Regions from separate parts of the Luteimonas sp. A537 genome, predicted to be linked through region 3. Evidence: predicted binding sites of a transcription regulator. Region 3 holds the regulator's gene; each other region holds the start of a gene.
What was found. Region 3 encodes HrcA, which represses chaperone genes, less so after heat shock. Its sites were predicted from a motif close to TTNGCACTCNNNNNNNNNGAGTGCNAA; they were not measured.

Region 1 (4,300 bases), on a different contig from region 3:
GCATCCAGCTCGCCGCCTTCAACCCCGGGTACCAGGTGGAAGGCATAGCGGCCGGTCTCGTCGATCTCGGCGCGCAGGCCCAGGGGCGTTCCTTCAATCGTCAGCGATGCCTGCAAAGCCTGCAGCCGCGCAAGGCCGGCCTGGCCCGCGGGCAGCTCGGTCATCGAGAACGCGGCCTCGACGACGCCGTCGCGCAGCCACTGCGTTTCGCCATCCCCCAGGCTGAGCCCGCTGAAGGCCGCCGTGGATGGAAGCAGCGCCGCAGGCCCGCCACGGAACTGCTTGCTGAAGCCGACCTCGGCCCGGCCATGGCCGGCAAGATGCACGCCAAACACCTCCCCGCCCACGATGCTGTCGCTGGCGATGCGGTCCATGCGCAGGATCCAGGCGCCAGGCCGCTGCGCGGGCGACGGAACCTCGGTATCGACGCGCTCTATCGAACCGCTCACTGCGTCAGCCTCGACCCAAGGGATGCGGATCTCGCGCTTGAGCAGCGGCAGCAGTGCGACCCGCCCAATGGCGTGCTCGGCCTGCGCCGTCCACGCCGTGCGCCGCGCATGCCCCTGCATGCGCACCCCGTTCACGACAACCCACCCGGGCAGCAGGGTATGGCCGCCATCCCAGTTGATCTGAAACTTTTCCGGCTTCCGATTCAACAGCGACTGCGCCGCATCGACGTTGAGAAAAGCGTTGCCCGCGGCGAGATAGACCAGCCAGGTGCCCAGCAGGATCCAGCCCGCGCGCCGCAGCCGGCGTTTGCCCTTGTTCATCCATGGACTCCCCGGGAAGTTCGATAAAAAAGAACCCCGCCTCGCGGCGGGGTTCTTCGTGAAGCAGTACAGCGATAGGGCGTGGATCAGAAGCCCATGCCGCCCATGCCGCCCATGTCGCCACCGCCCGGCATCGCCGGCTCGTCCTTCTTCGGCAGCTCGGCCACCATCGCTTCGGTGGTGATCATCAGCCCGGCGATCGACGCCGCGTTCTGCAGCGCGGTGCGAGTGACCTTGGTCGGGTCCAGGATGCCGAACTCGATCATGTCGCCGAACTCGCCGTTGGCGGCGTTGTAGCCGAAGTTGCCGCTGCCGTCCTTGACCTTGTTGACGATGACCGACGGCTCTTCGCCGGCGTTGGTCACGATCTCGCGCAGCGGGGCTTCCATCGCGCGCAGGGCGATCTGGATGCCGTGGTTCTGGTCTTCGTTGGCACCCTTCAGGGCCTCGACCGCGGTCTTGGCGCGCAGCAGCGCGACGCCGCCGCCCGGGACCACGCCCTCTTCCACCGCCGCACGCGTGGCGTGCAGGGCGTCTTCGACGCGGGCCTTCTTTTCCTTCATCTCGATCTCGGTCGAGGCACCGACCTTGATCACCGCAACGCCACCGGCCAGCTTGGCCACGCGCTCCTGCAGCTTCTCGCGGTCGTAGTCCGAAGAGGTCTCTTCGATCTGCGCCTTGATCTGCTTGATGCGGCCTTCGATGCCCGAGCCTTCGCCCGCGCCGTCGATGATCGTGGTGTTTTCCTTGGTGACCTGGATCTTCTTGGCGCGGCCGAGGTCGTTGATGGTCGCCTTCTCGAGCGACAGGCCGACTTCCTCGCTGATCACGGTGCCGCCGGTGAGGATGGCCATGTCTTCCAGCATCGCCTTGCGACGGTCGCCGAAGCCCGGGGCCTTGACGGCCACGACCTTCACGATGCCGCGGATGGTGTTCACCACCAGGGTCGCCAGGGCCTCGCCCTCGACTTCCTCGGCGACGATCAGCAGCGGCTTGCCCGACTTGGCCACGCCCTCGAGGACGGGCAGCAGGTCGCGCACGTTCGAGATCTTCTTGTCGTGCAGCAGGATGAAGGGATCATCCAGCTCGGCCGACATCGACTGCTGGTTGTTGATGAAGTACGGCGACAGGTAGCCGCGGTCGAACTGCATGCCCTCGACCACGTCGAGCTCGTTGTCCAGGCCCGAACCCTCTTCAACCGTGATCACGCCTTCCTTGCCGACCTTGTCCATCGCCTGGGCGATCAGGTCGCCGATGTTGGCGTCGGAGTTGGCGGAGATGGTGCCGACCTGGGCGATTTCCTTCGAGGTCGACGACGGCTTGCTGATGCTCTTCAGCTCTTCCACGGCGGCCTTGACCGCCTGGTCGATGCCGCGCTTGAGGTCCATCGGGTTCATGCCGGCGGCGACCGCCTTCATGCCCTCGCGGATGAAGGCCTGGGCCAGCACGGTCGCGGTGGTGGTGCCGTCACCGGCGTCGTCGGAGGTGCGCGAGGCGACTTCCTTCACCATCTGCGCGCCCATGTTCTCGAACTTGTCGGCCAGCTCGATCTCCTTGGCGACGGACACGCCGTCCTTGGTGATCGTGGGCGCGCCGAAGCTCTTGTCGAGCACGACGTTGCGGCCCTTGGGGCCAAGCGTTGCCTTGACGGCATTGGCGAGCACATTGACGCCACGCACCATCTTGGCGCGCGCGTCTTCGCCGAAGCGGATTTCCTTCGCAGACATTGTTGTTTCCTCGGAGCTGGATCAGGGAATGGGGGTTGCGATGCGCCTGGCGCGCGCTCAGCCGACGATGGCGAGGATGTCGTCCTCGCGCACGATCTTGTATTCGGTGCCTTCGTGCTTGTACGCCGAGCCCGAGTACTGGCCGTAGATGACCTTGTCGCCGACCTTGACCTTCGGCGCGCGCAGGCTGCCGTTGTCCAGGGCCTTGCCCTCGCCGACGGCGATCACTTCGCCCTTGGTGGGCTTTTCCTTGGCATTGTCGGGGATGACGATGCCGCCGGCGGAGACTTCGTCGGCTTCGATCGGCTTGACCACTACGCGGTCATAAAGCGGCTTCAGGTTCATGACAATCCTCACAAGTGATTGATTTTATTTGACAAAAATACGAATCGGTCGCGGAGTCTAGCAGTCGGCCCTGCCGAGTGCCAAAACGCGCGCCGCGAAAACCCGGCAGTGCCGGGATGTCCGCAAGATGGGGGGGCGTTGGCGGGGTTCAAGGGTCCCGGCGAAATTAAGGCACGGCTCAGAAGCGCCAGGCGCCGACAACCATGGTCTCGCCGTTGTTGGGCGAGTGCAGGCTGGCGTTGGAGATATGGCGCAGCAGCAGCGAAAAGCGGTCCCAGCGCCAGCCGGCGGTGGTCACGAACTGCGGATCGCCGGAAAGCGCGTCCGTCTCGCCCGACTGGGCGCCGACGCCGGCGCCAAGCGTGAGGCCATTGTCGGTGCGCTCGTAGCGCAGGCCGACGTAGCCGACCAGGACGTTGTCGGACAGGTCGCGGCCGCGCACCTGGCCGCGGCCGTCGACGTGGATGGCGCCGACCTCGCCCCGCAGCACCGCGTTGTCCAGCTCCCGCAGCTCCGGGAGCCAGGCGACCGAGGCCACCTTGGTGAACTCGCGCTCGGTGGTCTTGGAGCCGCCGGCGGCGACCTCGATGCCGGTCGCGGCAAAGGCAGGCAGCGCGAGCGCGAACAGGACTGCGGTCAGTCCGGCGCGGAGTACGGCGGGGCGGGTTGCAACGGGCATGTGAGGACCTGGATGAACGGGGGAGGATTCGCCCCGCAAGAATACTTTTGCCGCGTCGCGCTGGCGTGCAGGTGGACGGGATGGTGTGTCCCTGTCTGGCGGCCGTCATATTTGACAGTTAGATTGCATGGTCCACAAAGGGGAGTTACCAGATGCGCCTAGTCAGTTCCCGGCTCTGCTACGCAATCGCGCTGGCCGTTGCCGCCACGCTTCCGGCCCAGGCCGAAGTCTTCATCAACGAAATCCACTACGACAACCTCGACACCGACGTCGGCGAGGCGATCGAAGTGGTCGGCAGCGCCGGCGAGAGCCTGGCCGGCTACCAGCTGGTGCTCTACAACGGCAGCAACGGCTCCACGTACGACACCGACACCCTGCCCGAGGGCAACCTCTCGGCCTGCGGCGGCAAGGTCCGCTTCGCCACGGTGAACTACCCCGAGAACGGCCTGCAGAACGGCGCGCCCGACGGCATCGCCCTGGTCGACCCGCAGGGCAACGTGGTCCAGTTCCTGAGCTACGAAGGCGTGATGACGGCCAGCAACGGCCCCGCCGCCGGCATGAGCAGCACCGACATCGGCGTCATGCAGCCCAACAGCACGCCGATCGGCCATTCGCTGCAGCTCGGCGGCACCGGCAATGTCTACGCCGACTTCACCTGGGCAGAAGCCGCCAGCGAGACCTTCGGCGCATGCAACAACGACCAGTCCTTCGGCGAACCCGGCAATGCCGCGCCGCGGGTAGTCGAGACCTTCCCGACGCAGGGTTCCAGCAGCTTCCCG
Region 2 (4,300 bases), on a different contig from region 3:
CAGCCTCGACAAGCAGAGCGCGGACGGCCTGTTCGCCTTCATGTGTTCGCTGGCACCGGGGATCCAGCTGACCAATGTCTACGCCCGCGAATACGACAGCGCCGGCGGCATCTGACATGTCCATTCTTCTTCCCGCATCCCGGAGCACATCCATGTTCGATCGCCGCATTCCACGCGCCCTGGCTTCGGCCGGCCTGTGCGTGTTCGCATCCCTCCTCCTGCAGCCCTTCGACGCGTCCGCCGCGACCACGCGCACCATCAATGTGTCGGCCACCGGCATCTGCGATGCGCCGCTGCCGCACTTCAACGTCAACCTGCGCCGGCGGCCGGTCGCGGTCCAGAACCAGGGCGCCCAGCCGGTCTTCGTCTCCTGCACGCTGGCCACCGACGACTACGGCCAGTCCAATACCGGCGCCGTGCAGGTCACGTTCAAGAGCAGCGGCAACGCCGCCAGCGTCAGCTGCACCATGGTGTCCGGGACGCGCGACGCGCAGGTGTTCTACGTGACCGCGGAGCAGGCGATCCCCGCCGGTGGCCGCGCCACCGTCGCCTGGCAGCAGATCAACAAGTGGAGCGGCTCGGGGACCTATTCCTTCAACTGCCACCTGCCCGTCGGCGTGGCCATGGAAACCGTCAGCTACACCCAGACCGACACCTCGGGCCGGCTCTGAGCCGTCCCACCCATGGAGAACCGATTCATGACCATGTCCTTCCATTGCCGCATGTCCGCCGCCGCCAGCTGCGCCCTGGCGCTTTTCGTGGTGCTGCACGCGTCTGCAGCCAGCGCCGCCACCGAGCGCGTGCAGCGCGTCAGCGCCACCGCGGTGTGCGAGGCGCCGCTGCCGGTCTTCGACACCACCCTTCGCAAGCGCCCGATCGGCATCAACAACGAGGGCGGCGCGTCGGTCTTCGTGTCGTGCTCGCTGCCCGCCGATTCCGCGGCGCCTCCCGGCGGTGCGTCGGTGAGCGCGCGCTTTGCCATGATCGGAGGCGCGGTGCCGGTCACGGTCGAATGCCAGCTGGTGGCCGGGACCCCCGACGCCCTGACGTACACCGCCGGCAGCATCGTGGTGCCGGCCGCCGGGAGCGCCTGGCTGACGTGGAACGGCGTCGACAAGGGCGCGGCCAGCGGGACCTTGAACTTCAGCTGCAACTTGCCGCCCCGCGTCGACCTGAGCACCATCATGTACAGGGAGGTGGATGCCGCCGGAGGCCTTTGATGGTGCGCGCGCCCTTGGCCGCACGGGGCCGGGGCGCGCTCCCGCGGCCGCCCGGCGGTCTCAATTCGCCTTTTTTATGCGGCGAGCCGTGATTTTCCGCGGCCATTGTTCTATCTGTAGGATGAATGAACTTTCTCATCGCTCAGCAGTCTTAACGGGCCACTGTTAAAATCGTCGCCATGACCGCAACCGCCCCCAGCTATCCGCTCGTTCCCAACAACCTGCCGATCCCCAGCGCGCTCGGCTCGCTGGACGCGTATATCGGCGCCGTGCACCAGATCCCGATCCTCTCGGTGGAGGACGAGCAGGCGCTTGCCCGCCGCTTCCACGACGAAGAGGACCTCGGTGCCGCCCGTGACCTGGTGATGTCGCACCTGCGCTTCGTGGTCCACGTGGCCCGCGGCTACAACGGCTACGGCCTGCCGCTGGGCGACCTGATCCAGGAGGGCAACATCGGCCTGATGAAGGCGGTGAAGCGCTTCGACCCCGACGTCGGCGTGCGCCTGGTTTCGTTCGCGGTGCACTGGATCCGCGCCGAGATGCACGAGTACATCATCAAGAACTGGCGCATCGTCAAGGTCGCCACGACCAAGGCGCAGCGCAAGCTGTTCTTCAACCTGCGCCGCAGCAAGAAGCGCCTGGGCTGGCTCAACGCCGCCGAGGTCAGCGCGGTGGCCAAGGACCTCAACGTGTCCGAGCGCGAGGTGCTGGAGATGGAGTCGCGCCTGTCCGGGCGTGACATCGGCTTCGACATGTCCGCCGACGAGGACGACGAGCGCGCGCCGCCGGCGCCGGCCGCCTACCTGATGTCGCGCGACGAGGATCCTTCGCAGGCCTACGAGCGCGAGGACAGCGAATCCAGCCAGCTCGAGCTGCTGCGCGAGGGCATGTCGCGGCTGGACGCGCGCTCGCGCGACATCGTCAAGCGTCGCTGGCTGGACGCGGACAACAAGGTCACCCTGCAGGAACTGGCCGACGAATACGGCGTCTCCGCCGAACGCATCCGCCAGGTCGAGGCCAACGCGCTGAAGAAGATGAAGGCGCTGTTCGCGGCCTGATCGCAGCGCGGATCGCTCGTCGAAAGCCCGGCCCAGGCCGGGCTTTTTCGTGATTGCGCCGCGTGCCGGACGCCGGGTCAGGCAGTCGCCGGCGCCGTGCTCACCACTTGAACAGCACCAGGCTGATCGCCAGCACGGCCATGCCGCTGACCAGCCCATACACGGTCTCGTGGCCCTTCGAGTAGCGCTTCGCCGCCGGCAGCAGTTCGTCCAGCGCCAGGAACACCATTACCCCGGCGATGACGCCGAACACGCTGCCGAACACCGCGTCGGATAGCCAGGGCCGCAGCAGCGCATAGCCGATGATCGCGCCCAGCGGCTCGGCCAGGCCCGAGAGCAGGCAGGCGCCGAAGGCATAGGCCTTGCTATTGGTGGCGAAGTACACCGGCACCGCGATCGCGATGCCCTCGGGCACGTTGTGGATGGCGATGGCGAAGGCCAGCGGCATGCCCACGCCGGGATTCTCCAGGGTGGCGAAGAAGGTCGCCAGGCCCTCGGGGAAGTTGTGCACGGTGATCGCCAGCGCGGTCAGCAGGCCGACGCGCTTGATGTAGGCGGCGTTGTGCTCGCGGAAGAAGGGGTCGTCGGCTTCCAGCCGCTCGTGCGGGTTCGGCACCAGGCGGTCGACCAGCATGATCAGGCCGACGCCGCACAGGAAGGCCATCGTGCCGAAACTGAAACCCAGGCGCTCGCCATAGCCCTGGCTGAAGGCGTCGATCGACTTGTTGAGGATCTCCGACAGCGACACGTAGACCATCGCGCCGCCGGCGAAGGCCAGGCCGAAGGCGAGCAGGCGCGCATTGGGCCGTGCCTGGGCGAACACCAGCAAGCCGCCGACGCCGGTGGCAAGGCCCGCCGCGGTGGTCACCGCCAGCGCGACGAGCAGGTTGGCGGGGGCGACTTCGATCATGCGTGGAGGCTCCTGCCTGGTCGATTGCAGCGAGGCCAAAGCGGCCGGCGGTGGCGTGGCGAGCACGCCAAGGTAGTCGAAAGGCCGCGGACGCGGGAAGGGCGGTGCGCCGGTTGCTATTGTGCGCGCATCGCGCCGCACCGGCGCCTGTCGAGGGTCCCCGCATGTCCGACCGGGAAAAGCGCATCGCACTGTTGATCGACGCCGACAACGCGCCGGCCTCGAAGATCGAAGTGATCCTCGCCGAGATCGCACGCCACGGCGTGGCCAACGTGCGCCGCGCCTACGGCAACTGGAAAAGCCAGCACCTGGTGGGCTGGGAGAAGTGCCTGCACACCTGGGCCATCCGCCCGATCCAGCAGTTCGCCTATACCAGCGGCAAGAACGCGTCCGACATGGCGATGGTGATCGATGCCATGGACCTGCTGTACGCGCGCAACCTCGACGGCTTCGCCATCGTGTCGTCGGATGCGGACTTCACTCCGCTGGTGATGCGCCTGCGCAACGACGGCGTGGCGGTGTACGGCTTCGGCCAGGAGAAGACGCCGGAGCCGTTCGTGCGTGCCTGCTCGACCTTCCTGTACCTGGAGAAGCTCGGCGAGCCCGACGAAGACAACGGCGACGCTCGCCAGGCGCCTTCGCCGGCGCAGCTGCAGCACGACGCTGACCTGGTGCGCCTGCTGCGCGGCGCGGTCGACGCCACCCAGGGCGAAGATGGCTGGTCGAAGCTGGGCGCGGTCGGCAGCCACGTTGGCAACCAGGGCTCGTTCGATTCGCGCAACCACGGCTATCGGAAGCTGAGCGACCTGATCGAAGCGATCGGCCTGTTCGAGCTGCGTCGCCAGGGACCGGTGATCGAGGTGCGCAATCCCAGTGCCCGCGGCGCCGTCCGCAAGCAGTCGTCCAAAGCCCCCGCGGAAGTAAGCGCCGCGAAGGCCGCCAGGAAGGGTGCGAAAACCACCAAGACCAGGTCCCCGCCGAAAGCCGACACCGTGTAGGAGCAGCTGTAGCTGCTCCCACAGGGTCGCGCGTAGGGAGCGGATGTTGCGGATGGCGCAAATGGCGCGGATCGTTCAGTAGAGGTCGGTGGGGTCCACGTCGAGCGACCAGCG
Region 3 (4,300 bases):
TCGTTGAAGTACGCCGGAACGGTGATGACGGCTTCGGTGACCTTCTCGCCCAGGTAGTCCTCGGCGGTCTTCTTCATCTTTTCGAGGATGCGCGCGGAGACTTCCTGCGCCGACAGCTTCTTGCCGTCGCTGGTCTGCACCCAGGCGTCGCCGTTGTCGTGCCCGACGATGGCATACGGCACCAGGTCGAGATCCTTCTTGACTTCGGCGTCGGTGAACTTGCGGCCGATCAGGCGCTTCACCGCGTAGAAGGTGTTCTTGGGGTTGGTGACGGCCTGGCGCTTGGCGGACGCGCCGACCAGCACTTCGCCGTCCTTGGTGTAGGCGACGACCGAGGGGGTCGTGCGATCGCCTTCGCTGTTTTCGATGACGCGGGCCTTGCCGCCGTCCATGATCGCCACGCACGAATTGGTCGTGCCGAGATCGATGCCGATGATCTTTGCCATGGGAATATGCCTCTGTGTCTGGATTCGGGGGGCGGCGATGCCGCCGATGACTGCTATCTGGGGATTGGCCGCGACGCCTTCAAGCGCCAGCGGCAGCCGGAATCAACCGGCGGTGGTCCAATCGACGCTCAATCGGTGTTCGACACCGCGACCAGGGCCGGGCGCAGCAGCTGCTCGTTGAGGCGGTAGCCCTTCTGGAACAGCTGTGCCACGGCGCCGGCGTCGACGCCGGGGGCGTCCACCACGCTCATCGCCTGGTGCAGGTCGGGATTGAAGCCCTCCCCGGCGGCAGGCGCGATCTCGAACAGGCCGTGGTTGCCGGCCACCCGGCGCAGCTCGCGCAGGGTCAGCTCGACGCCGTCGTGCAGCGGGCCGGCGGCCCCGGCGACCAGCGCCGCGTCCAGGCTGTCGAACACCGGCAGCAGGTCGCCGAGGATCTGCTTGTTGGCGAAGCGGCAGGCGTTCTGGACATCGCGCTCCATGCGCCGGCGCTGGTTCTCGAGGTCGGCGCGGTCGACCAGCGACTGCGCGCGCACCTGCTCCAGCTCGGCGCGGAGGGTTTCGATCACGTCTTCCAGCGGAAGGTCGTCTGCGGGCGCCTCGGCGGCGTGGTCGGGCGTCTGTTCGGTGGTCATCGCTGTCCTGGGTCCGGAGTGTCTCGGTCCGCACTGAGTGGGGATGCCGCGTCGGGATTCAAGGCGGCGCCGAGGACCTCGGCGGTCGCCTGCACCACCGGGATCACCCGCTCATAGGCCATCCGCGTGGGGCCGATCACCCCCAACACCCCCAGGACGCGACCTCCGGCGCCATAGGGCGCGGTCACCAGCGACATCCCGGCCAGCGGCGCGACCCCGGTTTCCTCGCCGAAGAACACGCGTACGCCCTGGGCCTTCACCGTGCGCTCGAGCAGCTGCAGGATCTCGCGCTTCTCCGCGAACGCATCGAACAGGCCGCGCAGGCGGTCAAGGTCGGCGAGGTCCTGGACCCCCAGCAGGCGCGCCTGTCCGGCAACAACCATGTCGTCGCCCCCCGGTACCAGCACCTGTTCGGCAAGGTCGGTGGTGGCGCGCAGCAGGCCTTCCATCTCGCTGCGCGCGCTGCGCAGCTCTTCGACCAGCGCCGCGCGGATCCGCGCCAGCGGCTGGCCGGCAAAGTGGGCATTGAGGTAGTTGGCCACCCGCTCCAGCTCGGCGGCGTCGTAGGGGCGCCGGGTGTGGACGATCCGGTTCTGGACCTCGTGATCGGCGAACACCACGATCGCCATCACCCGCTGCCCGTCCAGCGGCACGAAGTCGATCTGGCGGAATGCGAACTGCTCGCGCCCGGGCACGCTGACCACGCCGACGAAGCGGGTCATCGCCGAAACCAGCTCCGAGGCGCTGCCCAGCAGCGTCTGGGTGCCGGCGCTGGTCGCCAGGCTGCCGCGCATGCGCATGAATTCCTCCTCCTCCAGCGGACTGAGCTGGAGCAGCGAGTCGACGAACACGCGGTAGCCGCGGGCCGTGGGCACGCGCCCGGCCGAGGTGTGCGGCGCCGACAGCAGGCCCACTTCCTCCAGGTCGGACAGGATGTTGCGCACCGTCGCCGCGCTGACGTCGAGACCGGCGTGGCGGACCAGGGTCTGCGAACCGACCGGCTCGCCGTCGCGGATATGGCGCGCGATCAGGGTGCGCAACAGCTGGCGCGCGCGCGGGTCGAGGGGATCGGAACGGCGTCGGGACATGCCGCGGGTATACGTCCGAAGGGCACTTGTCGCAAGCCGCGGGCTCACAATCGGCAAGATCGACGATGACAGGCTGCGCGTCTCCACGGCACAATCCGCGCACCATGCTCAAGCGACTGTCGATCAAGGATTTCGCCGTTGTCTCCGCCACCGAACTCGAATTCGGGCCGGGGCTGACCGTCGTTTCGGGCGAAACCGGCGCCGGCAAGTCGCTCATCGTCGATGCGCTCGGCTTCCTGTCCGGGCTGCGCGCCGACGCCGGCATGGTCCGCCACGGCGCCAAGCGCGCCGAGCTCGACGCCGAATTCGACCTCGGCGACTCGCCGCTGGCGCTGGACTGGCTGCGCGAACAGGAGTTCGACGACGGCCAGGCCTGCCAGCTGCGGCGCACCCTTCGCGCCGACGGCGGCTCGCGGGCGTGGGTCAACGGCCGCCCGGCCACGCTGTCGCAGCTGGGCGCGCTGGCGGCGCTGCTGGTCGAGATCCACGGCCAGCACGAACACCAGGCACTGCTGTCGCGCAGCAGCCAGCTGGCCCTGCTCGACGCCTTCGGGCGCCACGAGGCCGAACTGGCCGCGGTGGCCACGGCGACGCATGCCTGGTCGTCGCTGCTGCAGGAGCGCGCACGGCTCAGCGCGGCCGGCGACGTCTCCGACCGCATCGACTTCCTCGAGCACCAGCACGCCGAGCTCGAGCGCGAGGTGCTCGAACCCGACGCCATCGAAGAGCTGGTGGCCGCGCACCGGCGCCAGGCCCACGCCACCGAGCTGGTCGAGGCCTGCGATACCGCGCTCGAGCGCCTGGGCGGTGACGCCGGGGCGCTGCCGACCGTAGTCCAGCAGCTGCGTGGCCTGCTTGCGCGGATGCAGGTGCACGAACCACGCCTGGGCGAAGTGGACGCCATGCTCGAGGGCGCCGCCATCCAGCTCGACGAGGCCGCGGTGCTGCTGGATCGTGTCCGTGCCGATCTCGACATCGATCCCGACCATCTGCAAACGCAGGAACACCGCCTCTCGCGCCTGCACGAGCTCTCGCGCAAGCACCGCGTGCCGCCGGAGGAGCTGGCCGCGCACCGCGACGCGCTGGCGGCGGAGCTGGAGTCGCTTGCCGGCTCGGCGAAGCGGCTGGCCGGGCTGGAAGGCGAGATCGGGACGGCCGCCGGCGCATGGCGCAGCGCCGCCGCGCGCCTGGGCAAGGCCCGCGCGAAGGCCGCAACCGCACTGGGCAAGGCGACCACCACGCTGATCGGCGAGTTGGGCATGGGCGGCGGGCGCTTCGAGGTGGCACTGGAACCCACGTCCGGCGACGCGCCGGATGCGCAGGGCGCCGAGCGCGTCGAATTCCTGGTCACCGCCAACGCCGGACAGCCGCCACGGCCGCTGCGCAAGGTGGCGTCGGGCGGCGAACTGTCGCGCATCTCGCTGGCCATCGAGGTCGCGGCCCTGGGCCTGGACGCGGTCCAGACCATGGTCTTCGACGAGGTGGACTCGGGCATCGGCGGCGGCGTGGCCGGGATCGTGGGGCGCAAGCTGCGCGACCTCGGCAGCCGTCGCCAGGTGCTCTGCGTGACCCACCTGCCCCAGGTCGCGGCCCAGGGCCACGCCCATTACCGGGTCAGCAAGGCTGAAAGCGAGGGCATGACCCAGAGCGCCGTGCGCCTGCTCGACGACGCCGGCCGCCAGGAAGAGCTGGCGCGGATGCTCGGCGGGATCGAGGTCAGCCGCGAGGCGCGGGCGGCGGCCAGGCGCCTGCTGCGCGAGGCCGGGGAACCCACCGCCGGCTGACCGCCCGGCTCAGCGCTTCTTGCGCACGTAGAGCACCAGCGAGTGCTCTTCCAGGATGTAGCCGTACTTGTCGGCAACCTCGTGCTGCAAGGCTTCGATCTCCGGGCTCTCGAACTCGATGATCTTGCCGCTGTCGACATCGACCATGTGGTCGTGATGGCCGCCGCGGTCGATCTCGTAGACCGCGGTGCCGCCCTCGAAGTTGTGCTTGAGCACCAGGCCCGCCGCTTCGAACTGGGTGAGCACGCGGTAGACGGTGGCCAGGCCGATCTCGTCGCCGCCGTCCAGCAGCTGGCGGTAGATGTCCTCGGCGGACATGTGGTGGTGCGAGGTCTTCTGCTCGAGCA

Region 1: the regulator HrcA is predicted to act here: its motif matches at 2,900-2,926, upstream of groES (co-chaperone GroES).
Region 2: the regulator HrcA is predicted to act here: its motif matches at 1,363-1,389, upstream of rpoH (RNA polymerase sigma factor RpoH).

Annotation. Positions count from the first base shown of each region.
Region 1 is NZ_JBSVRH010000001.1:620,918-625,217, forward strand. Features, by position in the region: gene ACW7GZ_RS02880 (hypothetical protein) at 1-770, opposite strand, end outside; gene groL (chaperonin GroEL) at 857-2,497, opposite strand; gene groES (co-chaperone GroES) at 2,555-2,842, opposite strand; gene ACW7GZ_RS02895 (hypothetical protein) at 3,021-3,521, opposite strand; partial or broken gene ACW7GZ_RS02900 (endonuclease) at 3,674-4,300, shown strand, end outside.
Region 2 is NZ_JBSVRH010000003.1:274,582-278,881, forward strand. Features, by position in the region: gene ACW7GZ_RS08845 (hypothetical protein) at 1-115, shown strand, start outside; gene ACW7GZ_RS08850 (hypothetical protein) at 153-671, shown strand; gene ACW7GZ_RS08855 (hypothetical protein) at 699-1,220, shown strand; gene rpoH (RNA polymerase sigma factor RpoH) at 1,400-2,278, shown strand; gene zupT (zinc transporter ZupT) at 2,379-3,188, opposite strand; gene ACW7GZ_RS08870 (NYN domain-containing protein) at 3,353-4,186, shown strand; gene ACW7GZ_RS08875 (primosomal protein N') at 4,262-4,300, opposite strand, start outside.
Region 3 is NZ_JBSVRH010000002.1:66,097-70,396, forward strand. Features, by position in the region: gene dnaK (molecular chaperone DnaK) at 1-446, opposite strand, end outside; gene grpE (nucleotide exchange factor GrpE) at 575-1,081, opposite strand; gene hrcA (heat-inducible transcriptional repressor HrcA) at 1,078-2,169, opposite strand; gene recN (DNA repair protein RecN) at 2,274-3,953, shown strand; gene fur (ferric iron uptake transcriptional regulator) at 3,963-4,300, opposite strand, start outside.